Regions from separate parts of the Vibrio sp. Y176 genome, predicted to be linked through region 2. Evidence: predicted binding sites of a transcription regulator. Region 2 holds the regulator's gene; each other region holds the start of a gene.
What was found. The regulator CRP, encoded in region 2, controls carbon source genes, mostly activating them, when cyclic AMP is high. The targets are predictions, from matches to a motif close to TGTGANNNNNNTCACA.

Region 1 (11,024 bases), on a different contig from region 2:
GTCAATTAACAAAACGCGACCAAGTCCATCTTGCTCTAATGTCTCGCGGATCAACGAATTATCTTCAAAACACTTGATGGTGGTGATTTGCCCGGCAAATGAAGCGCGACCGCCAAAGTTACTGAACATTGGTTCAACCACATCTACCTGATCGAGGTAGATATCACAGAGTGCTGAGGTATTGTATTCCATAGCGTACCTTTCTAAACAGAAATTGGTTGTCTTTGAGTATATCTAGGCATTAAGTCAATGCAATGACAATCCTTTTTTAACTTACTAGAGTTTGAGCTACCACAATTGTTGCAAACAAAATGTTGGTGACTAGAGAGCATTTCACGATGACTGGCATCATTGGTGCTATTTGAGCAGGCTTTTGTGTATGCCAAACCGCTTTACCATGATCGGCCACGAAATAAATACTAAGTAAGAATGGCAAGCTAATCCAAACGGGTTTGTCTTGAATTAACAAGTAAGCCGCAAAGGCAAGGATAGCTCCGCCAAGTAAAATAAAGTGGTACTGTTTGGCTTTACGTTGACCTAAGCGTACCGCCACCGTGCGTTTACCACACTCTCGGTCGTTCTCTATATCACGCATATTGTTGATATTGAGTACTGCAACGGCGAGTAAACCGCAGCCTAAAGCAGGTAAGAATAGCGTGGGGTCTACGTGACCAGTATGCAAGAAGTAGGTACCGGATACGCCGAGTAGACCAAAAAACAAGAACACTGATATATCGCCAAGCCCCACGTAACCGTATGGTTTGCTACCCATGGTATAAGCAATGGCGGCGAGAATGGCCAGAATTCCCAGCCCGATAAATGTGACAATGCTTTCCAGTGAACTTAGTGAATAGAAAACCAACACCAAGCCTGAAATGGCGGTCAGAACGATGTTAAAGATAATCGCCTGTTTCATCTGTTTAGCACTTACCGCGCCAGACTGCATCGCTCGTAATGGGCCGAGGCGTTTGTCGTTATCTGTACCTTGAACGGCATCGCCATAGTCGTTTGCCAGGTTGGACAGAATTTGCAGCAATGTCGCGGTTACGAAAGCCATGATGGCAATCGTCAGTGAGAAATGACCCGCCGAGTACGCGAGCACGCTACCTGTTAAGATAGAGACCAATGCCAGAGGTAATGTTTTTGGACGAGCGGCTTCAAGCCAGATCTGTAGAGATTGTTTCATGGAAATTTCGTGCTAGTAACCAATGTGCCCAGTATAAGCACAAAGAGGCAGATACGCTATTGACCTAAAACAACTCAACTAGAAGTCAAAGGGCGATTCAGAATCTATCGTCCGGTTGTGCAGTGATGAAGGTGAGTGGGAAAGAAAGGCGTTTGCTGTTAGCAGATTCTTAGTCTCGCTTGAGCTCGCTAGAATGACGAGATCTTTTTTGATTTAGGTGTTGTCACAGTGACCGTCATTCTGAACAGCGAGGAACGAGTGTGATTCAGAATCTATCGTCCCAATAGTGCCGTGGTTAAGGTGAGTGGGAAGGAATAGGAGCTTGCTGTTAGCTGAGTCTTAGTCTCGCTTGAGCTCGCTAGAATGACGAGATCTTTTGATTTAGATGTTGTCAAAGTCACCGTCATTCTGAACAACGAGGAACGAGTGTGATTCAGAATCCATCGTCTGGTTGTGCAGTGGTTAAGGTGAGTGGGAAAGAATAGGCGTCTGCTGTTAGCAGATTCTTAGTCTCGTTATAATGACGAGATCCTTTGATTTAAATGTTGTCTAAGTCACCGTCATTCTGAACAGCGAGGAACGAGTGTGATTCAGAATCTATCGTCCGTTTGTGAAGTGGTTAAGGTGAGTTGGAAAGAAAGGCGTTTGCTGTTAGCAGATTCTTAGTCTCGCTTAAGCTCGCTAGAATGACGAGATCTTTTTGATCTAGATGTTGTCTAAGTCACCGTCATTCTGAACAGCGAGGAACGAGTGTGATTCAGAATCTATCATTCGATTGTGAAGTGTTACGGTGAGAGAGAAATAATAGGCGTTTGCTGTTAGCAGATTCTTAGTCTCGCTTAAGCTCGCTAGAATGATGAGATCTTTTTGATTTAGGTGTTGTCACAGTCACCGTCATTCTGAACAGCGAGGAACGAGTGTGATTCAGAATCTATCGTCCGATTGTGCGGTGATTAAGGTGAGCGAGGAAGAGTAGGCGTCTGTTGTTAGCAGATTCTTAGTCTCGCTTGAGCTCGCTAGAATGACGAGAGCTTTTGATTTAGATGTTGTCAAAGTCACCGCCATTCTCAACAAAAAGCCCAGAAACAAGGTTCTGGGCTTTGGTGGGATAGATTGCGGTTAAAGAATAAAGCGGCTTAGATCTTCATCTTCAATCGTGTCGCCTAGGCGCGCTTTCACATAAGCGGAATCAATAACGAATTTAGCGCCAGATTGCTCCGCTGCGTCGTAAGAGATTTCATCCATCAAGCGTTCCATTACGGTGTGTAAGCGACGAGCACCGATGTTTTCTGTGCTTTCGTTGACCGTCCATGCCGCTTCCGCGATTTGCGTGATGCCGTCTTCTGTGAATTCGATGTCCACATCTTCCGTTTTCATCAACGCAACGTACTGCTCTGTTAGAGAGGCTTTTGGTTCTGTCAGAATGCGTTTGAAGTCGTTACTGCTTAGTGCTTCTAGCTCAACACGAATTGGTAGACGACCTTGCAATTCTGGGATCAAGTCAGATGGTTTTGCCACTTGGAATGCACCAGATGCAACAAACAGAATGTGGTCTGTTTTTACCATGCCGTGCTTAGTTGATACCGTGCTGCCTTCAATCAATGGAAGTAGGTCGCGCTGAACACCTTCGCGTGAAACGTCTGGGCCTGAGCTTTCGCCGCGTTTACAGATTTTGTCGATCTCATCGATAAATACGATGCCGTTGTTTTCAACGTTGAAAATCGCTGCTTCTTTCAGCTCTTCTTGGTTAACCAGTTTTGCCGCTTCTTCTTCCGCTAACGCTTTCATTGCGTCTTTGATTTTCAGCTTACGTTTTTTCTTAGTGTCGCCAGCGAGGTTTTGGAACATGCCTTGCAGCTGGTTAGTCATCTCTTCCATACCAGGAGGCGCCATGATCTCTACGCCCATCTGCGGTGCGGCTACGTCGATTTCAATTTCTTTATCGTCTAGTTGGCCTTCACGCAGTTTCTTACGGAAGATCTGGCGAGTGTGAGAAGACTCTTCCGTTTGCTCTGCTTGACCCCAGCTATCACGTGCTGGTGGCAGTAGCGCATCAAGAATGCGTTCTTCCGCTTGCTCTTCTGCGCGGAATTTCACTTTCTCCATCGCTTGTTGATGCGTCATTTTCACAGCGACATCTGTTAGGTCACGGATGATGGTTTCAACTTCTTTACCAACGTAACCCACTTCGGTGAATTTTGTCGCTTCAACTTTGATGAAAGGGGCATTTGCCAGTTTTGCGAGGCGTCGTGCGATTTCAGTCTTACCAACACCAGTAGGGCCAATCATCAAGATGTTTTTTGGCGTCACTTCGGCACGCAAGCTTTCTTCAAGCTGCATGCGGCGCCAGCGGTTACGAAGTGCAATCGCAACCGAACGCTTGGCTTTTTCTTGACCGATAATGTGGCGGTTCAATTCATGAACGATTTCGCGAGGCGTCATTTCAGACATATTCTTTCCTTACTTCGTTACGATTACGCGGTTGGTTTTTCAGGCTCTACTGTTGAGTCTAGCTCTTCTACCGTGTGGTGATGGTTCGTGAAGACACAAATATCACCCGCGATATTGAGAGCTTTTTCCGCGATCTCACGAGCATCTAGATCTGTGTTTTCTAGTAGGGCGGTTGCGGCAGCTTGTGCGTAAGCACCACCAGAGCCAATCGCAATCAGGTCGTGTTCTGGCTGTACGACATCACCATTACCGGTAATGATTAACGATGCGGTTTCGTCGGCAACGGCAAGTAAGGCTTCGAGCTTGCGCAGAGCACGATCGCTACGCCAGTCTTTGGCTAGCTCAACTGCCGCTTTGGTTAGGTGACCTTGGTGCATTTGCAGTTTGCTTTCGAAGCGCTCAAAAAGGGTGAAGGCATCCGCAGTACCGCCGGCAAAGCCCGCTAGTACTTGGTTGTTGTATAGGCGGCGAACTTTGCGCGCATTACCTTTCATTACGGTATTGCCTAGAGATACTTGGCCATCACCCGCGATGACGACTTTATTATTTCGACGTACAGATACAATGGTAGTCACAGTCGACCTCTTGATTATTTCTCTTTGGATTTAATTCAGTATATGGGGGAGGAGAAATGGGGATTCAAGGGGGCAAAAAGAAAGGCCCTAGGATCTTAGCTCCTAGGGCCTGAGTTTAAAGATTTTCTTTCCAAATCGCACACGGCTCGATTTTCGCGCGTTGCAGTTTATGACGGTCACGTTCTGCATCACGTTTGAACTTATACGGACCTAGCACCACGCGATACCATGAACTGCCTTCTTTCTTACGAATCTTGCTCGACATCCCTTGGAACGCGATTGCAAGCTTGCGCTCTTCGGCTTGTGCCTGAGTTTTGTACGCGCCACACTGCATGATGTAAGGAATTTTAGAAACTTCAATTTCTTTGGCCACAACTTCAACTTCACGTTTCGGTAGTGACTCAACATATTCCCATTTTTCTTCTGGTGGTGGCGGCAAGTCTTTTTTCGGCTTTGGTTTGCTTACAGTGGTTGTTGGCTGCTTCACGACTGGTTGTTTAGGTTCTGGGTCGCTACTCAAAAGGTAAAGACCATAGCCAAAACCGCCCACGAGCAAGATAGCGAGCAGGCCACTGCGCCAAGGTTTTTTTCTTCTCGGCGGCTGTTTTTTTGTCGACTTTTTTGGGGCGCCTCGCCCCCGTCTTACATAATCTCTATTTGCCACGGTTATTTCTGGTCATCAAGGATTCTTGCAAATATGTTAATCCAGAACGAGTTGAGAAAACACCCTATTGATAGAATCTTGATAGCTAAAGCGCGACAACGCCCGAGTGTAGGAGTGTGTTTCTGTTCTCGCTTATATTTATTCGGGGATATACAAAAAGCAGGAGGGGTAAATAAAAAAGCGGCGCCTTAGCACCGCTTTGGGGATGAATACCTAATCTTCAGGTTAAGGGCGCTGTGGTGGCGCTGCACTTCCACGAATGACGAGATTAGTTTCAAGCAGACGCGAGCCTGAATGCACGTCGTGGCCTTTTAACATCTCGAGCATCATTAGCATCGCTTGTCGACCAATCTCATAGCGAGGTTGAGAGATGGTGGTCAACGGTGGATCGCAGTACTGAGCGAAGTTAATGTCATCAAAGCCCACAACAGAGAGATCTTGCGGTACTCGTAAGCCAAGCTTTTTCGCTTCTTGAATTGCGCCGATGGCCATTGTGTCACAGTGACAGAAAATAGCCGTTGGTGGTTCTGGCAATTCGAGCAGTTTACGAACGGCTTTTGCTCCGCCATCAAAAGAAAACTCAGTAATGACACTATATTGTGGATCTTTATTGATGCCGGCACGGCGCAGGGCTTGTTGGTAGCCTTGCTGGCGGAACTGACACAATATTGCTGTATCTGGTCCAGAGATTTGAGCAATGCGTTTATGACCTAATTGGGTCAGGTAATTCACTGCTTCAAATGCAGAGGTCAGGTTATCAATATGTACTGTCGGAAGCTCGAGTTCAGGCGCAAATTCACACGCCATTACCATCGGAGGTAAGTTCTTTTGCTCTGGCTTACTGACATCGAATGGTAGATCTGTACCAAGCAGTAGCATTCCATCTGCCTGCTTAGTAAATACGAGGTTAACGAAAGAGCTTTCGCGTTTCTTCTGTTGTCCGCTATCGCCCAGCAGGACTAGATAACCATGTTCCATGGCTGCATCTTCAATACCGCGAATAATTTCAGAAAAATAAGGATCACAGATGTCGGGAACGATAGTAACAATGGTTTTTGATTCGTTTCTACGTAAGTTACGCGCTAATGAGTTTGGAGAATAACCCGCTTCAAGTACGGCATCTTCTACTCTCTTTCTTGTAGAAGAAGAGACTTTCTCTGGATTCATTAAGGCTCGAGATACCGTAGCCGTAGACACTCCCGCAAGCTGGGCAACATCCTTCATTGTCGCCATAGTTTTAACCTCTCATTTATTTTTTGCCAAGATGACGTTATTCCGGTTTGAAATCAGAGTAATCAAACCGAGTTAGAGCTGTGTTTGCTCTTCGCTCAGTTCGTGTTAACGAGTGGGAAAATGGATTCTTCACCGCGATATCAATTTGTGGGAATAGTCATTGTTTTAATCTAAGCCTGTGCAAACAAGTCACTTTAGACTTTTCTAATTTGGATAGTCTATTCATTTCTAAAGTGAAAGTTACGGTCTGTTTAACAAAAATTGTAATCTTGGTGTGATTCTGGTCACATTAAATGGTAATTCATTACATAGTTAAACGTTTGCTAGCTGAGATCTTGTGGTTCTATGTCTAAATTCCAGCGTACTTTCTTAGCATTTGGCAACAACTCAATAGCAGGTTTGGCACTGGTTAATAACTTTTGCATCAATGAACGATGCTGAGTTTGCAGTAATAGTTGCCAACGGTATTTACCAGCCCGCTTGGCCAAAGGTGAAGGAGTAGGGCCTAACACCATGCAGGAATCATCGAACAGAGGGTGTGACTCTAACGTAAAGCGAACCTGACGCAGGAAGTCTTCAACTACCTCACTTTGGTTCGCCTCTGCTTTAAACAGAGTCAAGAAACTATAAGGCGGAAGCTGAGCCAGTTTGCGTTCTTCCAGAGCAGTCATAGCAAAGTGGCGATAGTCTTTTTGAAGCAGGGCTTGCAGCAAGCTGTGCTCAGGATGGTGGGTTTGTAGGATAACCTCGCCAGGTTTACTTGCGCGGCCGGCACGACCTGCGACCTGAATAAACAACTGCGCTAGTCGCTCGGAAGCGCGGAAGTCACTACTATAGAGAGAGCCATCAACATCCAAAAGAGCAACGAGCGTTACATTTGGAAAATGGTGCCCCTTAGCCAGCATTTGGGTGCCAATCAGAATTTGATGTTCACCTTTGCGAATCGATTCAAGGGCATCTTCCAAACTACCTTTGCGACGTGTGCTGTCTCTGTCGATGCGAATGGCGTTGTATTCTGGAAATAACTGAGCCAATTGTTGTTCGAGTTGTTCCGTTCCTACGCCGACGGTAACCAATTGGGTTGAACCACACCCCTGACATTGATGAATCACCGGTTGTTGTGAGCCGCAGTGATGGCAGCGTATTTCGTTGCTGTAATGGTGGAACGTATAGTACGCATCACAGCGTTTACATTCTGCAATCCAACCGCATTCATGGCACATCAAAGCGGGCGAAAAGCCTCGACGGTTAAGAAACAACATTACTTGATTGCCCGCTTTTAAATGCTTGCGCATCTCGGCAATCAGTTGGGCAGATAAACCACTTTCTAAATACTGACCTTTTACATCTAACACTTTATTAGTGGTTGGCACGGCAGAGCCAGCTCGTTGGGTTAGTGTTAAATGGTGATATTTGCCTGACAAGGCATTGTGTAATGTCTCCAGTGCAGGTGTGGCTGAGCCCAGAACAATCGGAACTTGTTCTTTATGAGCGCGCATTACAGCAACATCGCGTGCATGATAACGCAAGCTATCTTGCTGTTTGTAAGAGGTGTCATGTTCCTCGTCCACAATGATAATCCCGAGATCAGCAAAAGGCGCGAGTAGGGCAGAGCGTGTGCCGATAATGATTCCGGCCGCTTTGTCGCGTGCAGAAAGCCACGCATTCAGACGCTCCATCTCGTTTAACCCGGAGTGGATGACGTCAACTGGCACATTAAAACGGTGTTTAAAGCGGTTGATGGTTTGGGGCGTTAAGCCAATCTCTGGTACTAAAACCAAGGCTTGTTTACCTTGCTCTAAAACTGGCTTGATAAGGTTTAAGTAAACTTCTGTTTTACCAGAGCCCGTGACGCCTTCTAATAAATAGGAGGCAAAACCTGTTTGGCTATTTACACTCGCAATAGCCAGCGCTTGTTCGTGGTTGAGCTTTGGCTTTTCGACGTCGCATTCAACGTGCTGTCCCCACTGGGTGATTACAGGCTTCTTCTCGATACGTTCAATCCAGCCTTTCTCTTCTAAAGACTTTAGTACTGTTGAGGCTATCTCTTGGTCGACAAATTCCTGGTGAGGCAAAGCGCCGTTAACCAACATTTGCAAGACCTTCTGTTGTTTGACCGCTCGACGATCAAGCCCTTGCATCAGCTTGTCTTTACCGGATTCGGTAATTTGCCACTCTTGTAGCGTCGCAAAATCTGCAGGCTTTCCTTTACGTAGAGCTGCTGGCATCGCATTGTGTAGCGTATCTCCAAGTGGGTATTGGTAGAACTGGCTGCACCAAGTCAGCAACGAATAAAGCTTTTCAGACCATATCGGCTGAGAATCAAGAACTGCTTTGATTGGCTTGAGTTGATCTTTGGGAAAGTCCGAGTGATTAACCATCGCGGTGACGATGCCAACTAACGTTTGACGTCCAAAAGGTACGGATACGCGTCCGCCAATGATCGGAAACAGGTGCCCCGGAATGGCGTAATCAAATTGTTTGTCGAGCGGAACGGGTAATGCCACTCTAGCAATGGTTGGACGCATAAATTCTTAGCTATTAAAAAAGAGGGAAAGGAAATGAGAGTCTATTAAAATAGGTATGGAAATTCGAGTAAAGCAATGCGATTCAGCGTGAATCGTTCCTCTATGATTAGTCTGGCTAAAAAAGTGGCGAAAAAGTTGCCAAATGTGTTGATCCGAGCAATGTGATTCTTTACTATATCGCGCCTTGAGATATGGCTTCGGCAATTAGTTGATGCGGTATCCCATTTTATTATTAATTGCGTGTGGTGTGCGGCTTAGATTCGTATAGCGACACGGCCTACTATTGAGGTTATCCCATGAAAGCTGGTATCCACCCAGAATACAAAGCAGTAAAAGCGACTTGTTCTTGCGGCAACTCTTTTGAGTTCAACTCTACTCTAGGTAAAGAGTCTATCCACCTAGACGTATGTGACAAGTGTCACCCATTCTACACTGGTAAGCAACGTATCGTTGATACAGGCGGCCGTGTTGATCGCTTCAACAAGCGTTTCGGTGCACTATCAAGCGGTAAGAAATAATAGCAGCCGCTATTACGATTACAGTTTAGAAAAGGACGCTTCGGCGTCCTTTTTGTTTTAATGGCTACCAAGCGAAGAGGAATGTATGGGGTTTGGAATATTCCCGATTATTTTTCACTCAGCGCTTGCAACCTAAAGTGTGATCTGTATAATGCAGCGCACTGGTTAAGCCAGTTGTGAACCAATGAGCAGTGAGGAGCGAGCAAATCTAAGGATTTGTGAGGTAATGTATACTCAGCTTATGTTCGCGGTTAATACAATTAGCTATCTTTTCTTCGGAAAAACTATCCTCAAAGGTGACTTTGGCATATAGGGATAGTTAATCGAAAATTAACTGACAATGCGTCCTAATCTTGGATGCTACGGTTTCACATAAATCAATCGGCATTCTCTCGTCTCGACGAGTTTGAGTGGCGATATTGTTTGTGTAATTTATTAAATTTGGAGCTCTGTCTCATGCAGAACCAACGTATCCGTATCCGCCTAAAAGCTTTCGATTACAAACTAATCGATGCTTCTACAGCGGAAATCGTTGAAACAGCTAAGCGCACTGGCGCACAGGTTCGTGGTCCAATCCCACTGCCAACTCGTAAAGAGCGTTTCACAGTTCTTATCTCTCCACACGTTAACAAGAAAGCACGTGACCAGTACGAAATCCGTACTCACAAGCGTCTAATCGACATCGTTGAGCCAACAGACAAGACTGTTGATGCTCTAATGCGTCTAGACCTTGCTGCGGGCGTTGACGTTCAAATTAGCCTAGGTTAAGGGAGATTAGAAGTATGATTGGTCTAATCGGTCGTAAAGTGGGCATGACCCGCGTATTTACTGAAGAAGGCGTTTCTATCCCAGTAACAGTTGTTGAGGTTGAAGCTAACCGTGTTTCTCAAGTGAAAACTCTTGAAACTGACGGCTACGCAGCAATCCAGGTTACAGCTGGTTCTAAGAAAGCTAACCGCGTAAACAAAGCTGAAGCAGGTCACTTTGCTAAAGCTGGCGTTGAAGCTGGTCGCGGTCTTTGGGAATTCCGTTTAGAAAACGGCGAAGAGTTCGAAGTTGGTTCAGAACTAACTGTTGAACTATTCAACGAAACTAAGAAAGTAGACGTTACTGGTACATCTAAGGGTAAAGGTTTCCAAGGCGCTGTTAAGCGTTGGAACTTCCGTACTCAAGATATGACTCACGGTAACTCATTGTCTCACCGTGCTCCTGGTTCTATCGGTCAATGTCAGACTCCAGGTCGCGTATTTAAAGGCAAGAAAATGGCAGGTCACATGGGTGCTGAGCGTGTAACGACTCAAAACCTAGAGATCGTACGTGTTGACGCTGAGCGCAACCTGCTTCTTATTAAAGGTGCAGTCCCAGGCGCAACTGGCGGCAACGTGATCGTTAAACCAGCTGTTAAAGCATAACGTCTCAGGAGTAAGTAATGGAACTAATGGTTAAAGGTGCCGATGCACTAACTGTTTCCGAAACTACTTTCGGACGTGAGTTTAACGAAGCTCTTGTACACCAAGTAGTTGTTGCGTACGCAGCAGGTGCTCGTCAAGGTACTCGTGCTCAAAAAACACGTTCAGAAGTTTCTGGCGGTGGCGCTAAGCCATGGCGTCAAAAAGGTACTGGCCGTGCGCGTGCTGGTACAATCCGTAGCCCAATCTGGCGTACAGGTGGTGTTACTTTTGCTGCGAAACCACAAGATCACAGCCAAAAAGTAAACAAAAAAATGTACCGTGGTGCTATGAAGAGCATTCTTTCTGAGCTTGTTCGTCAAGAGCGTCTAATCGTTGTTGATAACTTCTCAGTTGAAGCACCAAAGACTAAAGAGCTAGTTGCTAAGCTTAAAGAGCTTGAGCTAACTGACGCTCTAAT
Region 2 (11,024 bases):
GGATTGCCGGTGTAGAAGATTCTGAGCCAGCGGATCTGCAAGGCAACTGTAACAACTTCCGCGTTTCTGCTGCGCACGCAGTGGGTGAAGCGTTGAAAGAGGTGAAAGGCGATGTATTGCTCATGGGCGACCTCAATGCTTATGGCATGGAAGACCCACTTCTGACACTGACTGATTACTCGAAAGAGAAATACGGCCGTGACATTTATACTGCTGCTTACACAACCATTGGTGATGGTGAACTTCAAGTAGAGAAGACCAAAATTGAAAAAGGTTACGGTCTGCACAATTTAAACACGTTGCTGCACGGCACTGATACGTTTTCTTACACCTATTCGGGCGAGCTGGGTAATTTGGATCACGCATTGGCAAGCAGCAGCCTAGCGCAAAAAGTGGTAGCAATTGAAGATTGGCACATCAACTCACTAGAGAGTAACTTGTTCGAATACAGCAGCAAGTACACCGGTGATATGCCGAAGTACAAAGATGCGTTCTCTGCCTCTGACCACGATCCAGTGATCATCGCGATTGATTTACCAGATGATGACATCGATTTACCGAAAGCAGGTGACAACTTAGCTGTCGATGTCCGTTTACCACCAACGGCGGTTGTGGGCGATATTGTTACGGTGAACTTAACGCCATCCACACAAGCGGCTGCGGCAAGCAGCGATACGAAAGCTTACTCGGCTAGCCAAACTTTAGTTCAAGCTGATATTGATGCGCGTAGCGTGAATATTGAGTTTGAACAAACGCCAGAGCAAGGTAATTATCAGTTAGAAGAGAAAGTGACTGACTCGACAGGTAATATCGTGAAGTTTAGCTCTGTTCGTGATGTTTCAATGACGCAAACTGAAGCTGGAACAGAAGGGTCGAAGGATTCAGATGGTGGTTCGTTTGGTTTTGGTGCTCTATTTGCGCTGCTAGGTCTCGGTTTATTCCGCCGTCGCCGCTAAGCGAATTTACTTCCTGACAAACAGTTCCTAAATAGCTGTAAAGACCAAAGGCCAGCCTATGCTGGCCTTTTTATTCAGCAAAAACTTGCCTTTCTTGCTTGGTATAGCAAAATACCGCCCTTGATTGTCACGAACGTGGCGATTCACTACGTAAGCATTGCCAAAACGGATTGGAGCAACCGACCCTTTATGTTGTTGATCATCGATAACTACGACTCTTTTACCTACAACCTTTACCAATACTTCTGCGAGCTTGGTGCAGACGTAAAGGTGGTGCGTAACGATGGAATCGATATCCAAGGCATTGAGGCGATCAACCCAACTCATTTGGTGATCTCGCCAGGGCCATGTACGCCGAACGAAGCAGGTATTTCACTGAAAGCGATAGAACACTTCGCTGGTAAGTTGCCGATCCTAGGAGTTTGTCTTGGTCATCAGGCGATTGCACAAGTGTTTGGAGGGGAAGTGGTACGTGCTCGACAAGTGATGCACGGTAAGACCTCGCCGATTCATCACAACGGTCGTAGTGTGTTTAAAAATCTGAATAACCCACTCACGGTAACCCGTTATCACTCTCTTGTGGTGAAAAACGGTACTTTACCCGACGTGTTTGAACTGACTGCATGGACAGAACTGCCTGACGGAAGCATGGATGAAATAATGGGTTACCAACATAAAACCTTGCCAATTGATGCGGTGCAGTTCCACCCAGAATCAATCAAAACTGAGCAAGGTCACGAGTTGCTTGCGAACTTTTTAGCACGCAAAGCGATCTGATCGCGATCACTTTTCTTAACAAATCATTCATCTTTTTGCTGAGGTGAGCGGATTGCAAAACTATGCGGTTCTCTCGAGTCTCTTTGTCTATTCATGTCTTTTTAAACCTTCTATCCCCTGTATTACATAACATTTATAAAAAATCACTTCTCTATTTTACTTTCTTGATGCATAAATAGTCATAAGCAGTGATTAATGGAAGTTACTTTCGAGAACGAAAAGAATAAATCACTATTGAAATGGTTAATTAAATGTAAATACAATGCCGCAATAGCTTAAATGCAAAACATTATTTGCTGGCAAAGAGAGCCGGTTAAATTCGCTTATCTGCTACGCATGCGGTATCAAGAAGGAATGTGCAATGACAACGGAAATTAAAGTAGAGCGCGGTTTATTCGATGAGGTAATGGTACCTTGCTATAACCCGATGGAAATGATCCCTGTTAAAGGTGAAGGTTCACGTGTTTGGGATCAGGAAGGTAATGAATACATCGACTTTGCTGGTGGTATTGCAGTGAGCTGTCTTGGCCATTGTCATCCAGTAATGGTAAACGCACTAACAGAGCAAGCTAACAAGCTTTGGCACTTAAGTAACGTTATGACGAACGAACCAGCCCTTCGTCTGGCGAAAAAGCTAACAGAAGTGAGTTTTGCTGAGCGAGTGTTCTTTGCTAACTCTGGCGCAGAAGCAAACGAAGCCGCTTTGAAGCTGGCACGTCGTTATGCAGCAGACGTTCATGGCACTGAGAAATCTGAAATCATTGCATTCAAACAAGGTTTCCACGGTCGTACATTCTTTACCGTAACGGTTGGTGGTCAAGCGGCATACTCTGACGGCTTCGGTCCTAAGCCAGGCGACGTGACACACCTTCCTTACAACGATATCGAAGCTTTACAAGCACACATGTCTGATCGTACTTGTGCGGTCATGATGGAGCCACTACAAGGTGAAGGCGGCATCGTGCCACCAACGCCTGAGTTCGCTCAAGCGGTTCGCGAGCTGTGTGACAAACACAACGCCTTACTGATCTTCGATGAAGTGCAAACTGGTAATGGCCGTACAGGTAACTTCTACGCTTACCAAGGTTTAGGTATCACGCCAGATATTCTAAGTACTGCGAAATCACTTGGTGGCGGTTTCCCGATCGGTGCAATGCTAACGACAGCAAAATTGGCAGAGCACATGAAAGTGGGCACTCACGGTTCTACATATGGCGGTAACCCACTAGCGTGTGCGGTTGCAGAAGCGGTTGTAAATGAAGTTACTAAGCCAGAGGTGTTGGCTGGTGTGCTAGAACGCGAAGCAATGTTCCGTGAAGGTCTAGAGAAGATCAACGCGAAGTACAACATCTTCTCAGAAGTGCGCGGTCAAGGCCTATTACTTGGCGCTGCACTAAATGAAGAATGGCAAGGCCGTGCGCGTGACGTGCTGGTTGCTGCAGGTAAACAAGGTCTCATGGTATTGGTTGCGGGTGCCAATGTCGTACGTTTCACACCATCACTCGTTATCACACAACAAGAAATTGAAGAAGGCTTGGCGAAACTGGATAAAGCGATCGCGACTTTAGTTTAAGCGCGATATCAGTTTAAACGTCAACGCAGACACCCCCGTCAAGGATCTCTGATGGGGGAATTGTTCCTACAATATAGTTAGGATCTTCTTGCATCTGGAGGGAGTATTGATGCTAGTAGTTCGCCCTATCGCGATGTCGGATTACGACGCACTGCACACTTGTGCGGTGGAGTCTGGTCACGGATTTACATCTCTACCGGTTAACGAAGAACTGTTAACCAATCGAATCAAACATTCAGAGTACAGCTTTGGTAAGCCAGATGTGGCAGAACCAGGCGATGAAGGCTACCTGATGGTTGGCTTTGACTCTGAAACGGGTGAGGTTGCGGGTACCACCGGAATCGAAGCATCTATCGGCTGGGATGTCCCATTTTACTCATATCACATTAGTAAAGTTGTGCACTCGTCGCCAAAGCTTGGCGTTAACAACGTCGTTAAACTGCTTACTTTTGGTAATAACTACACGGGTAACAGCGAAATTTGTACCTTGTTCTTGCGTGAGAAATTCCGCCAAGGTCTGAATGGTCGTCTAATGTCGAAGTGTCGTTTCCTAATGATGGCAGAGCACCCAGAGCGCTTCTCTGAAACGATCTTTGCGGAGATGCGTGGCGTTTCAGACGACGAGGGTAATTCACCATTCTGGCAATGGCTTCAAGAGCATTTCTTCTCTATCGATTTCACTCTTGCAGATTACCTGACAGGTATCGGCAAGAAAGGCTTTATCGCCGACTTGATGCCGAAACTGCCTATTTACATCAATCTGCTCAGCCCAGAAGCGCAAGCCGTGATTGGTCAAGTACATGACAACACGCGTCCAGCGCTGAAGCTGCTTGAGCGTGAAGGTTTTACCAACCGAGGCTACGTCGACATCTTCGACGGTGGCCCAACGGTTGAGTGTGATCTGCGTAATATTGAGTCGGTACGTCATTCATTCCGCGCGCAAGTCAAAATCTCTGAACATTCCAGCACACAAGACTTCTTGATGTGTAATTCATCTTTCGAGAACTTCCGTGCGACAGTCACTAAAGCGGCGTATGACGCAGAAACACAAAGCGTGATGATTGCACCAGACGTTGCGGATGCACTTTCGGTTGAAGAAGGGGATTTCGTCCGCCTTCTTCCGCAGTAACAGACGACAGAATTTAAGGATAGAAACAATGACACATTGGATTGCAGGTGAATGGGTACAAGGTCAGGGTGAAGCATTTACGTCTCTGTCGCCGTACAACCAAGAAGTGATCTGGCAAGGCAAAGGTGCAACGGCAGAGCAGGTGAACCAGGCGGTATCTGCAGCGCGTGAAGCGTTTATTGACTGGAAAAAGCGCCCATTTTCAGAGCGTGAGGCAATCGTGTTGGCTTTTGCGGAGAAAGTAAAAGAGAACAGCGAAAAAATCGCCGAAGTCATTGCCAAAGAAACTGGTAAGCCAATTTGGGAAACGCGCACTGAAGCAGCGGCAATGGCAGGTAAAATTGCCATTTCGATTCGCGCTTATCATGACCGCACTGGTGAGGCGAGCCGTGAAGCAGCAGGCAACCAAATCGTATTGCGCCACCGCCCATTGGGCGTGATGGCGGTGTTTGGTCCTTACAACTTCCCAGGCCACCTACCAAATGGTCACATTGTGCCTGCGCTACTGGCTGGTAACACGGTAGTCTTCAAACCGTCTGAGCAAACGCCATGGACGGGTGAATTGGCAATGAAGCTATGGGAAGAAGCCGGTCTGCCGAAAGGCGTGATTAACCTTGTTCAAGGCGCGAAAGAAACTGGTATCGCGCTCGCTGACGCAAAAGGCATCGATGGCGTACTGTTTACGGGTAGCGCAAATACGGGGCATGTATTACACCGTCAATTTGCGGGTCAACCGGGCAAGATGCTCGCACTAGAAATGGGTGGTAATAACCCGATGGTGATCTCTGATAAATATGGTGATTTGGATGCCACGGTTTACACCATCATCCAGTCAGCGTTTATCAGTGCTGGGCAGCGTTGTACGTGTGCTCGTCGTTTGTATGTGCCATTGGGTGAAAAAGGCGATGCGCTTATCACCAAACTCGTTGAAGCGACACGCAATATTCGCGTAGACCAACCATTTGCAGAACCTGCGCCATTTATGGGACCGCAAATTTCGGTCGCGGCAGCCAAGTTTATTCTTGATGCACAAGCTAATCTACAGTCTCTTGGCGGTGAAAGCTTGATTGAAGCGAAAGCAGGAGAGGCGGCGTTTGTTTCTCCAGGCATCATTGATGTAACGAACATTGCTGAGTTACCAGATGAAGAGTACTTCGGCCCACTTCTGCAAGTGGTGCGCTACGAAGGATTAGACAAAGCCGTGGCGCTAGCAAACGATACGCGCTTTGGCTTATCTGCTGGTTTGGTTTCAACCGACGACCAAGAATGGGAATACTTCGTTGACCACATTCGTGCAGGAATCGTGAACCGTAACCGCCAGCTTACTGGGGCAAGCGGTGATGCGCCATTTGGTGGTCCGGGGGCGTCGGGTAACTTGCGCCCAAGCGCTTACTACGCAGCAGATTACTGTGCGTACCCAATGGCATCAATGGAAGGTCAAGAAACTGTCTTGCCTGCAACATTGAGTCCAGGTGTAGTGCTATAAGTTTTAATAATAGAGTCGCAACTATGCATTGCGGCTCACCTTGCCGGCGCATCATTTAGGTATGGGTTGTAGTGATCGTTGGCAGAACACGAAAAGTGAGCAAAGACTCGGAAAAGCGTGTTGACTGACTGGCATTTACCGTCACAGGTTGATGGTTGCTCGTTCATTATTCTGGACAACTTTTGTTGTGAACGAGCAGCCAACTTCCGCTTACCTTTAAACTCTACATCTCGTAACAAGGAGTCGTTATGACGCCCGATGTGTTATTTGAATCGCTATGGCAAGATTACATTCAACGTCTTTGCCCTTCGGCGGCTAAAGTGCATCAGCTGCTTCAAGAAGATGAGCCTCTGATTAATGATCATATAGCTTTACGTACCTTCAATATCGCGCCTCTTGGTATTGAAACTCTAGCTAAGCCATTTGTAGCTATTGGTTACAAGGCGTGTGGTGATTACGTTTTCGAAAGCAAAAAGCTGGTTGCTAAGCACTATGAGCACCCAGATCCGAAGCAACCTAAAGTATTTATTAGTGAGCTAAAAGTTGAAGAGTGCTCGCCTGAGCTACAAGAGATTGTGAAAAATTTGGTGGCACAAATCGATGCTGACAAGCTGAAAGATAGCGCATTCTTACATGGTGGGCGCTTGTGGGATTTAAGCTTTGCTGATTACCAAACGTTGGCTAAAGAAAGTGAGTACGCATCTTGGCTTGCGGCGCATGGTTACGGAGCAAACCACTTCACGGTGAGCGTTAACCAGCTCAATGAATATGAAGAAGTGAAGCAGGTAAACGATCATCTGCGTACCGCTGGGTTTACCATTAATGAAAATGGTGGTGAAGTGAAGGGCACTCCTGAGGTGTTGCTAGAGCAGTCATCGACCATGGCAGATAAAGTAGCGGTTCGTTTTAGCGAAGGCACTGAAATTATCCCTGGCGGGTTTTATGAATTTGCTAAGCGCTATCCGATGGAAAATGGTGATTTGTACCCAGGTTTCGTGGCCGCTTCAGCTGACAAAATCTTTGAAAGTACGAATGGCTAAGTTTTAGGGTTAACCTGTTAAGCTTACTCATTAGTGTTCGCTGCACCCTATCTCATTTGGTCATGAGTAAATAAAAAGCCACCAATGTTGCCATTGGTGGCTTTTATAATTTTGTTCGTGTCACTCTAGTTCGAGATTAACGAGTACCGTAAACCACGATGGTTTTACCGTGAGCAGAGATTAGGTTCTGCTCTTCTAGCATCTTCAAGATACGACCTACTGTCTCACGAGAACAGCCAACAATTTGACCGATTTCTTGACGAGTGATCTTGATTTGCATGCCGTCTGGGTGAGTCATTGCGTCTGGTTGTTTTGCAAGGTTCAGAAGCGTCTGAGCGATACGACCAGTTACGTCTAGGAACGCCAGGTCACCCACTTTTTGGCTAGTTACTTGAAGACGACGAGCCATCTGCGCAGAAAGACGCATTAGGATGTCTGGGTTTACTTGGATAAGCTGACGGAACTTCTTGAAAGAAATTTCAGCAACTTCACAAGGAGATTTAGCACGAACCCAAGCTGTGCGCTCTTGGTCTTCCTCGAATAGACCAAGTTCACCAATAAAGTCTCCTTGGTTTAGGTAAGAAAGGATCATCTCCTTACCTTCTTCGTCTTTGATAAGAACCGCAACAGAACCTTTAACGATGTAGTACAAAGTTTCTGCCTTTTCGCCCGCGTGAATTAGCGTGCTCTTTGAAGGGTACTTATGAATATGACAGTGTGAAAGAAACCACTCTAATGTTGGGTCGGTTTGAGGTTTACCTAGAACCATAATATCTCACTTCCTCTGCAGGGTACGCTTGCGCTATCCATATTTTAGCTAAGCCTGAATTAGGCCTACTAGAATAAGAGCACTTTTTATATGCTGCAAGCTCTCTTGTGTTTCGGTAAGAAATAGTATCCTTTTTCGAAAACGATTTCTTGATTTTAATCGTGCCATGATTGAGATTTTGTAAGCAAAACTGTGCACATGATCACGGTATGAAAAGTAAACATCTTCGCAGGCAGGTTTTTAGCCAATTTTCCCTGTTTCGATGAGCTGTTGTAGGATAGGCCGAACTATGAGCTCCATTGCAAAGCTCATCTTACCGCCGGGTACGACAATCGTGTTGTGGCGTGACATGAATGAGCCATCAATCATGGCCAGCAGATATGGGAAGTCGACATTCTTGATACCGCGTAGGCGAATCACCACAAAACTCTCATCCAAACTAGGGATGCCTTTTGCATTAAGTGGGTTGGAAGTATCAACGGTCGGTACGCGCTGGAAGTTGATGTGAGTACGAGAAAACTGCGGAGTGATATAGTTGAGGTAATCGTCCATGGATCGCACGATTGAGTCCATTACCGCTTCACGCGAATGGCCGCGATCGCGAGTGTCACGTACGAATTTTTGTATCCACTCTAAGTTCACAATCGGCACCATGCCGATTAAGAAATCCACATGTTGAGCAACATTAACATCGCCATCGACCACGCCACCATGTAACCCTTCATAAAACAGCACGTCGCTGTTTTCGGGTAAGTCTTGCCACGGTGTAAACGTGCCTGGCATTTGATTGTAGGGAACCGCTTCGTCAAACGTGTGCAGATAACGGCGCACGCTGCCAGTGCCGTCATGCCCGAACTTACGGAAAAACTCTTCTAATCCCGGGAAGTCATTAGCTTGTGGGCCAAAGTAGCTAATGTGTCGACCTTGCTCGCGGGCTTTGCGAATTTCGATGTCCATTTCTGGGCGAGTAAAGCGATGGAAGCTATCGCCTTCAACCCATGCGGGTTTAACGTTCATCATATTGAACATTTTACGGAAGGCTTCAGATGTAGTGGTCGTGCCGGCACCGGACGAACCAGTAACCGCAATAATTGGGTGTTTAGCTGACATGACAAACCTTGTCGAAAATTACTTACCTGTAATGTGCAGTAGAGTTACTACTGCACGGTCGATATCCCACTATAGCACGTAACAATACCTTGTCATCGAGTGGGATACGGTAAAATGTGAAGGGTCTAAAATTTTGTTTTATGTTGAATATCGACGGTTTCGTGTAGCTCAGAGAACACGATAACCGCTTCACCTTTTTCCAATTGAGCTTTAACTTGATCAATTTTGTCTTGCAAAGAAACCTCGACGGTTCCGTAATCCGTTCCTTCGCGTAAGACGAATTCACGAATTAAGTTTTCCAATGTTTCCGGCGCAATGTCTTGCCATGGAATGATCATAAATACCTCTAACTTTTATGATGAGCGGCTAGTTTACTGCGTTCGTTGCTTGGATACAGCAGAAAGGTAATCTGCGGCGATACTTTCGTAATACCCGGGCAGCGCTTCCTCCAACCAAAACTTAGGTTTTAACGCCGTTCCTGTTAGGAAGCCAACATGGCCACCGTGTTCAAAGAGACGGTAATCAATGTTATCTGGCAAAACAAACTTCGGTATCACATCATCGGTCATGAACGGATCGTCTTTGGCATGGATGATCAGTGTGGGTAGCGTGATTTGCTGTAGTTTACTTAAGCCAGAACATTGATCGTAATAATCTTGTGCGTCTTTAAAACCGTGCAGTGGTGCCGTGATCAAATCATCGAATTCATACAATCTTGTGACACGTTTTATTGAGTTGTAGGACAGCGCAAGCTCGCCGTGCAATAGATGATGCTTTTGTAACGCGTTACGTTTCAGTGAAGAAAGCAGATAACGGCGATACACTTTCGAAAAGCCTTGTTCAATACGGTTCGCACACGCCGCTAGGTCTAAAGGCGCTGAGATAATAGTCGCTGCATTCAAAATAGGGTGGTCTTTATATTGGGCTAAATAATTCGCCAACATGTTACCGCCAAGAGAAATACCAACTGCAACTTTGGGATTATCAGGAAAACGTTGTTCAAGGTGCTCTAGGAAGTAACGAGCATCCGTCACTTCACCCGAGTGGTAAGCTCGTGCTTTTTTGTTTGGTTTACCGCTGCAGCCACGAAAATGCATCATCACCGACAGCCATCCAGATTGAGCAAATGCATTCATTAGCCCATTGGCATAAGGGCTATAGAAGCACCCCTCTAACCCATGAAATAAAACAAAAATCGGCTTTTTTTGTGCAGGCTCTTGGGTTGGGTCCTCGCTCCACGCGAGATCGAGAAAGTCGCCATCGGATGTATCGAGGGTTTGCCAAATCGGCGTAAACAACGCTTTTTTGCGAATAAAACGCGGCAAAAGCGTTTGGAGATGCGGGTTTTTGATCCCGGCGGCTGCGAAAAATTGTGTCATACCTAACTGCTCTTATGCGGTCCTTCGGTGTCCGTTGAAGAACTTATTAATATAATCCTTTATAAAGATTATAGGTATTCTACAGATTTATGGGCGTTTTGGTGGTTGAATGTTTGGCACCGGCATAGCAAAGGCTTGCTGCAAATGCTCCCCACCGAGTTGACGACAGTATCTCAACGTCAGTGGGTCACCATCATTTTTGAGTAGTGCAAGTGAGTTAATGCAGTCCACCAAATCCGCTTGTTGCTGCTTTTCTAGTTGCAGCTCAAACTGCAAGGTCTCACGATACAAAGCGTCATTGACTTGAGACTTAAGGTGGCGACGAAGGTCGCGAAAGGAGTGAAGTAAAGTTTCGCTTCTACCTAGACAGTCTTGCACCAAGGGCCAGTCTTTTTCTTGGAAAATGAGTTGCTGCTCATCGAGCCATCTGAGCAGCAGGAGTAGGTTCACGTTACCGTGGTAGTTGTTTTGCAATGATAAGCACGCCTCTTTCACTTCTCGCACACCATAAAACTGCAGACTAAACTGCCAAAGGTGTTCTAGGGTGAGTGTGTATTCAGCGTGTTGATTACTCATTGATTAAACTCTAGCTCCATCTGCTCCAACGTTTCTTGAGCAGACATCCATTCCATTTCAATTTCTTCGAGCTCAGCCTTACTAGAAGCTTGAAGTGCCAGCACTTGGTTAAGTTTAGCTTTATTTTCGGCCGCATACAGTGAGTTGTCCGCCAATTGTTCTTCAGCTTCGGCCAGTGCAGCACCTAACTTATCCATTTTATTTTCTAGTTGTGTCAGCGTTTTGCGAA
Region 3 (11,024 bases), on a different contig from region 2:
TTTTGCGTTTGGCCATCAATTCGAATACCAGCCGTGTTTTCGGCGCATCCAACTAAACCAATAGCCATTGCTAAACAAACAAGCCATGCTTTCATTACAGTCTCCCTAGCTGTTTATGCCACACGGTTGAGTGTGCTCCCTGACGAGATACCCATACCAATGTAGTCTGCTGTGCAGGCACTTCAAACTGATAGGTTTGATCACCCAAGTTTAAACTTTGTGTTCCCGGTTTCACGATTTTTGAAGCCGTTTTCACTTGCGCTGGCAATGTTTGCCAACTTCTCGTATCTGGCTGTTCGGTCAATGTGTTCCATACATTGAAAAGTATGTTGCCCACATCATCGCCTTTTTTCGCCGCCTCTTTTCGGATTCGATCTTTTGCCCAAACACGAAGAGCTTGACGGATCACTATTGTAGTAAGACGTTCATTAAGATCGTTTTGCGCCATCGCATTAACATCAGTCAGCGTACTGGAAGGCAATACCTGACCATTTAAAACAACATCGCTAAAACGTTGAGCACCTCGGTTCTGATAATAAGGAAGCGCCAACGAATAAATCGCGCCATTATCGCGACTGTCGTAAATTGGTAAATCAATACGCCACCCTTTCATCGCCTCAACAACACCCTGCTCATCAATAACGATGACTCGCCCTTGTGACTGAGTTAATCCAGAAGGTGCTTTGCCATACCGCTTCTCTAGCATGCGCAAGTCTTCACGCATGCCCAGCTTCTTAGCAGCGTATAAGGTGCTTTCCACAACTTGCTTGTTGTCTGGCATTACAGCGAGTGCTCGTCGGTAATCAACATAAGCACTGTTTAAGTCTCGCGACGCTTCATATAACAAGCCAGAAAGATAGAACAGATAACCATTTTGTACCGCGCTTAGTTTTTTACCAGCATCAGGGTAGTTCGCTAACACACTGCCTAAATTGGCAGACATGCCTTGCTTGTTAAGGTCTTTCTCTGCTGCTTTTAGCTCTTTTTCACGCGCCTTTCTTGCCGCTTCCTGAACTTGATTAGCACGACGCACTTCAACTAGTGCTCCTTCTAAATCGTTTTTCTGTAAGTAATTTAGTCCTAGATACAGGTGCAAAAAGCCAAGTTCGTAATCGGCGGGATGATAGTCTTGGAGATTGTCGTTCACTGCGAGAGAGCCGACGCTCGTTGCCGTGTCTGACACAGATATCGTCGCTCGATCTTGTTGAACACGTACGGCACGATCGCTGCTTTCTAGCGCATTCAAACTTGTCGGGTAATCTTCAGCAAGAAAAGAGATGCGACCTTTTTCAAAATTGCCAAGTATCTCGCCACCCACTTCACTTGATTGAAGTTGTTTTGCTTTGGCATATTCCCCTGCAACAACGGCTTGATAAACTTCTTGATTCTGGTTGCTGTAATGACTAAACAGATTGCCCGCAGATAAATTCGCGCAGCCAGAGGCCATTAAAGCCCAGCTCATCAGCCCTAACAGCTTTACACCTAGTTTCACATTTATCTCCACAAATGTGTCATTCGACAGGAAAAAAAAGTGGGTGAATCACCACCCACTTTTAAAAGCTTAGCTCAATACCATTGGACCTAGAGGGCGGCCGCCTAGTAGGTGCATGTGAATATGGTAAACCTCTTGGCCACCATGTGGATTACAATTAACGATTAGGCGATAGCCGTCTTCAGCAATACCTTCTTCTTTCGCTAACTTTCTAGCAACAGTGAACAAACGCCCCATCATTGCTTCATCTTCAGCTTCTACATCATTCGTTGTTGGGATCAGTTTATTCGGAATAATGAGAATATGGCTTGGTGTGCGAGGGTTAATGTCGCGAAACGCAGTCACCAAATCATCTTGATAAAGGATATCGGCAGGGATTTCCTTGCGAATAATTTTACTAAAGATCGTTTCTTCCGCCATGAGGACTCCATTTTATAAACGTAATTAGACCCCAATTAGTATGCGCCAACCAAAAGCGGAGCTCAATAAAAACAGTGTTCACTTAACATTATTAATCAAATGCTAATTAACGAAGCTTTTTTTGTCGTGTGCGTCATAAAATGCGCGTCACAAACTGAATACAATCCAATGAATTTTGTTACTTTTTTAAGACAATTAGTATTTTTATACCCAAGTAAACTCAAAAATGCTTGGGTAGCTTGTCTATTTTTGGGAGAGGAAGCTCACTTATGCGAGGTTCAGTTATTAAAAGGATGTATGCCGGCTTTGCACTGATCATCATCCTATTTGCCGTCACAATTGCCATTATGATGGGAGGAATGAGTGATATTCACGGAAAATTTGGCACGGTTTCTAAATCATCCCTACCGTTGGTATCGTTATCTAATCAAACCAGTGTTGAGCTGCTTTCTGCCGACAAATCATTTAAAGACTTCCTGACGACAGAGAATAAACAACGCATGGATGAAATGCGTCAGGAATTTGCTAGATCTCAACAGCGCTTCGAATCCACATTGGCTCAACTGAAAACCGCAAGCCAAACCTACCCTTCTCTTGCCGAACCGTTTTCACAGTTAAAAACGTTAGAGCAGAGCTATTTTACAGAAGCTCTAGAGGCCATGGACAACTACGAAGCAATGTTCGCGGCTCAAGAAGAAGTGCAAAAATCCTCACGCCGCTTCCAAAAACTGAATACCGAACTGTCGGTTGGTCTTAAAGAATATGTGGCAGATCAAACCAGCATTTCTGTCAAAGTCATGGCAAAGAGCTACTTTATCAAGTTAAAAGATGCCGAAGTAATTACCTCTGATGCCCTCGCCAGTTCCAACCCTGAGTTTGTTACGCAAGCCGTGGCTAAAAACCGCAAAGCAGTAACGCACTTGAATTACGCATTCCGCGGGTTGGTGACTCAGCTTCCTGAGCTAGAAAAAGCATTTGGCGAATCTGTAGAGCAATTTACTCGTGACGTCGGTATGCGTGGCGGTGTGCTAGACCAACATAATAATTACCTCAATGCTCGCGCCGCTTTGTATAACAATATCGCCAACCTAGCAAATAAAGTGGATTCAACCATGGCGATTCTTGAGCAATTTACGACAACCGCAACAGATAAGCTCAATGAATCATTGGCAGATGCAGGTGACATATATTCGGCGGGTGTAACGAAAGCCATCATCATTGGCGTTATTGTCGTTTTACTCGCGACAGCGATTGGCTACCACATCGCACAAAGCGTTCGCGAGCCGTTGACTCGTATTCTAAAAGTGTTAGAAGGCCTGACTGAAGGTGATATGACACAGCGTATCGACATTCGCTATAACAACGAATTCAGCCGCGTGAGTGGACACATTAACTCACTCGCCGACAACCTTCACGAGATCTTGGTGAAACTCAACGAAGCGTCAGAAAACCTATCGTCAACCGCGACAACCAACGAACGCACCTCTTCGCAAGCACAAATCAAATTGAGCTCTCAACGCGAACAAACAGCAAACGTCGCTACCGCGATGACAGAAATGTCTCATTCAGTGCAGGAAGTCGCGCAAAGTGCGCAAGGCTCGCTAGAAATGGTGCAACGCGTCGAATCTGCCTCTGAAGAAGGCAGAAATGTTATGAGCAGTAATATCTCAACCATTAATCAACTAGAAACACGTTTGAACGAATCGGTCTCCGCAGTTTCTGAGCTACAAAAGATGAGTGGTCAAATTGGGTCTATCCTTGATGTGATCCGCAACATTGCGGAGCAAACCAACCTACTGGCATTGAACGCGGCAATTGAAGCGGCTCGCGCTGGTGAACAAGGTCGCGGCTTCGCGGTAGTGGCAGATGAAGTACGAGTACTCGCATCAAGAACGACTCAATCAACCACTGAAATTGAATCCATGATCAGTAATCTGCAATCTAGCTCGCAATCGGCGAACCAAGTCATACAAAGCTGTATGAGCGATATGGAGATGTCGGTTGAGCAAGCATCAAAAGCGAACAGCTCAATGGAAGAGATCCAGGCGCTAATCATCGAAATCAGCCAAATGAGTACGCACATTTCACAAGCAGCAGCAGAGCAAAGTGAAACATCAACAGACATTGCTCGCAGCATCGAAGATATCAACAGCATCGCCGATGAAAGTTTCCAAGCCATGTCGAATATCGCACAAACCAGTGAATCACTGACCCACTTGGCTCATCAGCAAAATGAATTGGTCCACCGATTTAAGTTATAAATACTTTATAATTAAGAGCATTAATTAGTGCAATCAACTGTATAAGGGCGACTTTTTGTTAAGTCGCCCTTGTTTTTTGTCGGCCATGTCTACATATGATTAATAAGGCCAGCTCATCCCCTTGAACAACTCTTTTCGAGCGGCCTCATAAAAAGGAAAATCTATGGCTGTTCATGTTGGTATTATCGACCAAGACCCAGTGAGATTGGTCACTCCTCTATTAGATAATCGTACGCTAAGCACACATATCGTCTTCATCGGAGACAAGAGCCAGTTAGATATATTTGACCGACTGAGTGCCGTTTTAGATCAACGAGAAATTACTTCTGAATTTTTTGAAATTCCATCCGCTGTTAATACATCTCTGATCAAACAAGCAATTCAAAAACTGGCAAAAGACCTCCATGAACGCGGCGAAGATGTAAAATTGAACGCGAGCTGTGGTCTTCGTCATCGCTTGTTGTCGGTGTACGAAGTTTTCCGTACCTATCGCTGGCCAATTTTTGTGGTTGAGCCTAGTAGCGATAAGCTTTGTTGGTTATACCCTGATGGCAAAGAAGATACCCAAGTCGAAGATCACATTACGATTGCAGATTACCTCACTATCTTTGGTGCACGCGGCGAGTTTCACCACGTTGATTTACCACCTCTTCTTGATAAAAAATTGTATGAACTTGGTGAACGATGGGCCTCAAATGCGCTTGAACTTGGGCCAGGTCTAGCAACACTTAACTACCTTGCAACCACATGCCGCAAAGAACAAAAGCTTGATGTCGAGCTCTCCGAAAAACAGCAGGGCTACCGTGAGCTCAACATGTTGCTTTCAGATTTAGTAGAAGCAGAAATCGCCACCTATGAAAATGGCGTTTTAACGTTTGCAGATGAAGATGCTCGACGCTTTTCAAACGGTGAGTGGTTAGAAACTTTGGTTCACAGCACCGTGAAGCAAATCCAAGACACCATGCCGACGATCCAAGATCGATCGTTAAATGTTCAGGTTTATCGCAAACTTGGTGAAAGTGAAGTACGCAATGAGTTAGATGTCGCAACAGTTGTAAACAACAAGCTGCACATCATCGAGTGCAAAACCAAAGGCATGAGAGATGACGGCGACGATACTTTATATAAGTTAGAATCGCTTCGCGATCTATTAGGTGGCTTACAAGCGCGCGCAATGTTGGTGAGCTTCCGTCCTCTTCGTCACAATGACATTACTCGTGCTGAAGACTTAGGGCTAGCCCTGATTGGCCCTGATGAGCTTAAAGATTTAAGAACGCACTTAACGGCTTGGTTTAAAGACGCGGGCGGTTCAGACGAGATATAGTGCCATTAAGAAAAGCTAAAATTCACAACGATAAAAAGCAGCATTAATGCTGCTTTTTTTATACCTAAATTTTAGCTGTACGCATTTCTATAAGTAGAAAAAAACCAGAGGTTAGCCTCTGGTTTTTTCTGTTTGTTTAAATGCCAACTATAGAGGCTTAAAGCATTTTACGCGCTGCTTCTACAACCACTTTAATTGAACGCGCTTCCGTTTCTTTCAGAGTTGAATGATCTGGAATCTCTTTTTGTGTACGGTTGATGATAACACCAGCCACACAACCCGCTTTTAAACCAGAGCTCGCACACATTGTTAGCAGTGTTGCAGACTCCATCTCGAAGTTAAGTACGCCCATGTCTTGCCATTCTTGCATAGAGCCTTGGAAACGCTTAACAACACGACCAGAGAACGTATCGTAACGTTCTTGACCAGGGTAGAACGTGTCGCTTGATGCAGTCACACCCATGTGAACTGTAGCGCCAGACTCTTCTACCGCTGCTTTCATTGCGGTTGCTACTTCAAAGTCAGCAACTGCTGGGAATTCCATAGGAGCAAAGTGTAGGCTCGCACCGTCAAGACGAACTGACCCCGTCGTTACGATCATGTCACCCACGTTTACATGCGGTTGAATTGCACCCGTTGTACCAACACGTAGGAAAGTGCGAACACCAAGCTGTGCCAATTCCTCAACTGCGATAGAGGTAGAAGGACCACCAATACCTGTAGAACAAACCACAACAGGTTTACCGTCTAGCTCTGCACGGTATAGCGTGTATTCACGATGGCTTGCTAGAAATACTGGATTTTCCATTTGTTCTGCGATTTTTTGAACACGCGCTGGGTCACCAGGAATGATCGCTAGAGTCGCACCATTAAGATCAGCTTCAGTAACACCTAAATGGAATACAGCTTGAGACATAAGTCGCTCCTTATTGTGGCTTATTTTATGAACAATAAGCTCATTAATCAGTTATTGGGTACAGATGCACTGTAGCGAACCTTTCACCAACATAGAGTGATCACAATCACAATGATAAAATGTAATGAAAATGAAATTTCAAACAAAACTGGTATTGATCACACTTTAAGGGGCATTAGATCATTTTGTTGCATAGCAATGCGTGATTTCAAGGACGAGAAAAACGTCTGATCGCATCAGGTGAATACGGTTAAAAAAAGCCCGATACACGAATGCCTCGGGCTATTAATGAGTGGGATCAATGGTTAGGTCAGTTATTTGATCTGCTTGGACTCAAAACGAAGTAATCTCAACGCATTCAATGTCACCAGTGCTGTTGCACCACTGTCGGCTAATACAGCAACCCACAACCCAGTAACACCAAGTAAACTTGTCACTAAGAATACACCTTTCAAACCTAGCGCTAACGCGACATTCTGACGAATGTTACTTAGCGTCGCACGCGACAGTTCTATCATGGCAGGTAGCTCAATCAAACGGTTGTGTGTTAACGCCGCATCAGCAGTCTCGAGCGCAACATCCGTACCGCCTCCCATCGCAATGCCGATACTCGAAGCTTTCATGGCTGGAGCATCATTGATACCGTCTCCCACCATCGCAACGGTATGTTGTTGTGATAGCTTCTCGACGTAATGCACCTTGTCTGCAGGTAACAAACTCGCTTTATAATCCAAGCCTATTCTATTTGCCATTGCTTCTGCACTTCTCGGGTTGTCACCCGTTAGCATCACCGACGTGACCCCAAGTTCCTTCAACATTGCGATGGCTTGCTGGGCATCTGAGCGCAATGTATCTTGCCATGCGATCACGCCAATGACCTCGTCATCGTAACGAACAATGACAACCGTTTTACCTTGTTGTTCCAACGTAACTACTTGCTCTATGGCTTCTTGAGAAAGTGGAAAGTCTGCCTTTGAAGGCGTGACCACTTGGACCATTTTTCCATCGACGTAACCAGTGACACCAGAGCCTACTTGCGCGGTTTTATCCAACGCTTCAGGAATAGTAAGCCCCTGCTCTTGCACTTTGGTAACTAAAGAAACCGCTAGAGGATGACTTGAACCAACCTCGATTGACGCAGTTAGGCTAAGTAACTTGTCTTCATCCATATCAAAAGCAAAGACGTCGGTCACTTCTGGTTTACCTTGCGTCAGTGTCCCAGTTTTATCAAATGCGACAGACTCAACCTTGCCAAGCAACTCAAGCGCCGCACCACCTTTGATCAATGCGCCCCGCTTAGCCGCTGCCGCCAAGCCAGAAGTGATCGCCGCAGGCGTTGAAATGACTAATGCACATGGACAAGCAATCAACAGCAGGGCGAGTCCTCGATAGATCCACGTTTCCCACGGTTGGGCAAATAGTAATGGCGGCGTAACGATAACCATCAGAGACACCAGCATCATTAGCGGCGTATACCAACGGCTAAATTTATCAAGAAAGCGTTCTAATGGTGCTTTACGGGATTCTGCTTCTTCAATCAAATGAAGAATTCGGTCTATCGCATTCTCGCCCTGACGGGAAGTCACCTGTAAGCGAACCACTTTATCGACAACCACAGCCCCGGCCATCACTTTGCCACCGGTTTGATGTTCAACGGGAACAGATTCTCCCGTTAACGCACTTTCGTCAAAACTCGCAAGCACATCTTGCAAAACACCGTCGGCAGGCAAACGACCTCCGGGTGCGACTTCTATGATATCCCCTGGTTTAAGCTGCGCAGCTGGTACTTCTTTGCGTTCACCATCAATAATTAAAATTGAATTTTCTGGGACTAAGTCCATTAACGCCTGGACACCGCTTCGCGCGCGAGATGATGCATATGCTTCTAACTTTTCACCAATAAGGAAAAGCAATAACACCATTGCGGCTTCGGCGGTTTCACCTAAATATAAAGCGCCGAGCGCCGCTACACTCATTAACGTTTCAATCGCAAAAGGCGTACCGCTACGCGCCAACTTAAATGCTTTGAGCGCGATTGGGTATAAACCAAGTAAACACGTCAAAGTGAATAACCAAGCGCTTATTTGAGGGTCGATCTTAGAAATTACTGCCGCAGTAGCCATTGCACCAGCAATCGAGAGAATTTGGATGTTGTCTCTTATGACGCCAAGCCAGCCTTTCTTTGTAGTGCTTGGTTTTGGAGCATCCAGTGAAGAGAGCGGGAAACCCGTTTTTTGGGCTGTCTGCTCTATCGTAGCTATCAGCTCTCGACCATCAAAATCGACGACCAGTTTTTCTGTTGCAAACAAAACCTTGGCTTGGCTGACGCCTTGTAAAGACGTAATGGCTTTCTCAAGCTTTTGCGCACAAGATGGGCAATCCATACCTGACACAAGCCAAGCATTCCGAACGGAGGAATTACTCTCCCTTGTGGGATCGTCTTCCTCGCCTGTGTCAACGCTGCAGCCTCCTCCACTACAGCAAGAGCTTTCAGAAACATCAACACTGGCCTGAGAGATATTGAGCGAAGATTTTACTGGCGCACAGCATGACTCGCTTGCACCAAGCGGCACCGCAGTTTTGATTTTGCTAGATTGGCAACCTTGATGTTTTGTACACATAATTTTTTCCTTATTGGTATCGGTGATTTACCTATTGCTAAGGATAAACCTTAGAGTAAGCTCCAAGGTCAAGATAAATTTGTACAGTTCGGCGATAGAAAATAAAAAAGACGCCGAAGCGTCTTTCCAAACCAGTTTAAAAGCAATATTCCGTAAAATTTAAACAGAGAGGTTAAACGGGATGCTTAAAACACTCATTTAATGTCATTCCTATGGCACGCAGCACGTCTCTTCTTGTGATAACACCAACCAACTTACCTTTGCCATCCACCACTGGATACATTTTCGGCTTTCCAACTTTCATCATGTCAGCCAGTTCAATTACTGACATTTCTGGAGAAACAGATAAGACATCATCATGCATACACTCTTGTACCGTATGTGTATCTTGGCAGTGATAACTTGCTTTCACCAACTTATCTAATAAGTCTTGCTCCGATAAAAACCCAACCACTTTTTCATTTTCATCAATGACAGGGCCACCTAGTGTGACACTTTGCATTACTTTGTTTAAAGCTGCCGAAAGTGACATATCTTTCGTGAAAGTCACCGCTTGCAACGTCATGTAATCTTTTACTTTTAATGAATGCATTCTTATCTCCTTAAGGGCATTTTATTGCGGCCTTTAGATAAGTGTCGCCTAATTTCCTGATTTTACTAAATGGAAAGGAGTAATTTTATTTATAGGCACAGCCTATTGAACTAAAACAAAATTAACTCACCGAACAACATTCACTGTATTTCGTTAAACGCAAGATTCAGCCAGGCTGATTTTTCTAGGCAATAAATACAACAAAGCCAGTCAAATTGACTGGCTTTGTTATTAAGTAATTGTTGCGTTAGCTATGTTGGCGGCGCATGTTGTCTAAAATAATGCCAGTCGCCATCGCGACATTCAGTGATTCGGCACCGCCAAACGCCGGAATCGTGATCTTATCTGTCACTAATTTTGCTGCGGCTTCTCGCACACCATGAGATTCGCTGCCCATCAACAAAATACCTTCAGCAGCGAAATCCGTTTTATGAACGCTCTCTCCTTCCAAAAACGCGCCATATACTGGCAATTTGGCGTGTTCCAAGTAACTTGGCAAATCCACCAAACTCACTTGTACGCGGCCAAAGCTGCCCATGGTCGCACTGATCGTTTTAGGATTATAAGGATCAGCACAATCTGTACTCGCAATAATGTGCTTGATGCCATACCAGTCTGCAACACGAATAATCGTACCTAGATTACCAGGGTCGGATACACCATCTAGCGCAATCATCAATCCTTTCGCTTGAGGCTCTTTTACACTCGGAATTTCAACCATAGCAATGGCCGCATTATTGCTCACAAGCGTGCTCGCTTTGGTCAATTCATCAAGCGATGCTTCAACACAATCAAAACGATTTAGCGTACCAGCATTTTGTTCGAGAAATGCCGCTGTTGCAAAAACCTGCTTCACCTTCAATGAACTACTTGCTAGCTCTAGTACGTTCTTTTCACCCTGAACTAGGAATAAGCCATGCGCTTTACGCTGTTTCTTTTGACCTAAAGCACGAAGCAGTTTTAATTGGTTTTTTGAAATCATTAAAGTATCCCAGGTGAAAATGATTATTCGGCGAGTGTACCCTAAACAATCTTCACGAAAGTTCGGTATCGAGCGGATGAGATTATAAATTATACCTAAATAACCTCAAGAAGCTTGGTCATCAGAAGACGTTGAACACCAAGCGTAGCCAAAATAAAAGAAGGCTCAAAAACGAAAAAAGCCCTGCGATAACGCAGGGCTTTCAAAGGGTGGGACCCCAGCCACATCCCGGCACACAAGTCACACGCTGCGGCTGCTTCCTTCCGGACCTGACCGAGTTCACGAGCTATTGTTGCGAGAGGACCAGAGCCCCATAATTCTTTTCGAGAGGTCTTGCCTCAATCGATGGGGCGATTATTCAGTATCAGCTCTCATAATGCAAGAGCAAAAACCTTGAATTTCATCATTTCATTACC

Region 1: the regulator CRP is predicted to act here: its motif matches at 6,383-6,398, upstream of cytR (DNA-binding transcriptional regulator CytR).
Region 3: the regulator CRP is predicted to act here: its motif matches at 6,509-6,524, upstream of udp (uridine phosphorylase).

The regions. Positions count from the first base shown of each region.
Region 1 covers NZ_JAWOQS010000004.1:290,743-301,766, reverse strand. Annotated here, with positions in the region: gene rraA (ribonuclease E activity regulator RraA) at 1-192, opposite strand, end outside; gene R7O13_RS12590 (1,4-dihydroxy-2-naphthoate polyprenyltransferase) at 269-1,186, opposite strand; gene hslU (HslU--HslV peptidase ATPase subunit) at 2,306-3,637, opposite strand; gene hslV (ATP-dependent protease subunit HslV) at 3,661-4,212, opposite strand; gene ftsN (cell division protein FtsN) at 4,328-4,876, opposite strand; gene cytR (DNA-binding transcriptional regulator CytR) at 5,102-6,109, opposite strand; gene priA (primosomal protein N') at 6,433-8,637, opposite strand; gene rpmE (50S ribosomal protein L31) at 8,934-9,155, shown strand; gene rpsJ (30S ribosomal protein S10) at 9,612-9,923, shown strand; gene rplC (50S ribosomal protein L3) at 9,938-10,567, shown strand; gene rplD (50S ribosomal protein L4) at 10,585-11,024, shown strand, end outside.
Region 2 covers NZ_JAWOQS010000017.1:13,851-24,874, reverse strand. Annotated here, with positions in the region: gene R7O13_RS22520 (ExeM/NucH family extracellular endonuclease) at 1-956, shown strand, start outside; gene R7O13_RS22515 (aminodeoxychorismate/anthranilate synthase component II) at 1,146-1,733, shown strand; gene R7O13_RS22510 (aspartate aminotransferase family protein) at 2,095-3,306, shown strand; gene astA (arginine N-succinyltransferase) at 3,416-4,435, shown strand; gene astD (succinylglutamate-semialdehyde dehydrogenase) at 4,464-5,921, shown strand; gene R7O13_RS22495 (DUF1338 domain-containing protein) at 6,170-6,961, shown strand; gene crp (cAMP-activated global transcriptional regulator CRP) at 7,098-7,730, opposite strand; gene R7O13_RS22485 (phosphoribulokinase) at 7,971-8,840, opposite strand; gene R7O13_RS22480 (YheU family protein) at 8,966-9,178, opposite strand; gene R7O13_RS22475 (hydrolase) at 9,212-10,219, opposite strand; gene R7O13_RS22470 (TIGR02444 family protein) at 10,307-10,795, opposite strand; gene R7O13_RS22465 (ABC transporter ATP-binding protein) at 10,792-11,024, opposite strand, start outside.
Region 3 covers NZ_JAWOQS010000003.1:612,713-623,736, forward strand. Annotated here, with positions in the region: gene R7O13_RS11100 (YcfL family protein) at 1-95, opposite strand, end outside; gene R7O13_RS11105 (COG3014 family protein) at 95-1,492, opposite strand; gene hinT (purine nucleoside phosphoramidase) at 1,562-1,912, opposite strand; gene R7O13_RS11115 (methyl-accepting chemotaxis protein) at 2,182-4,173, shown strand; gene R7O13_RS11120 (DUF1887 family protein) at 4,337-5,497, shown strand; gene udp (uridine phosphorylase) at 5,655-6,413, opposite strand; gene R7O13_RS11130 (zinc/cadmium/mercury/lead-transporting ATPase) at 6,728-9,034, opposite strand; gene R7O13_RS11135 (CBS domain-containing protein) at 9,207-9,626, opposite strand; gene R7O13_RS11140 (RNA methyltransferase) at 9,874-10,608, opposite strand; RNA gene ffs (signal recognition particle sRNA small type) at 10,821-10,917, opposite strand.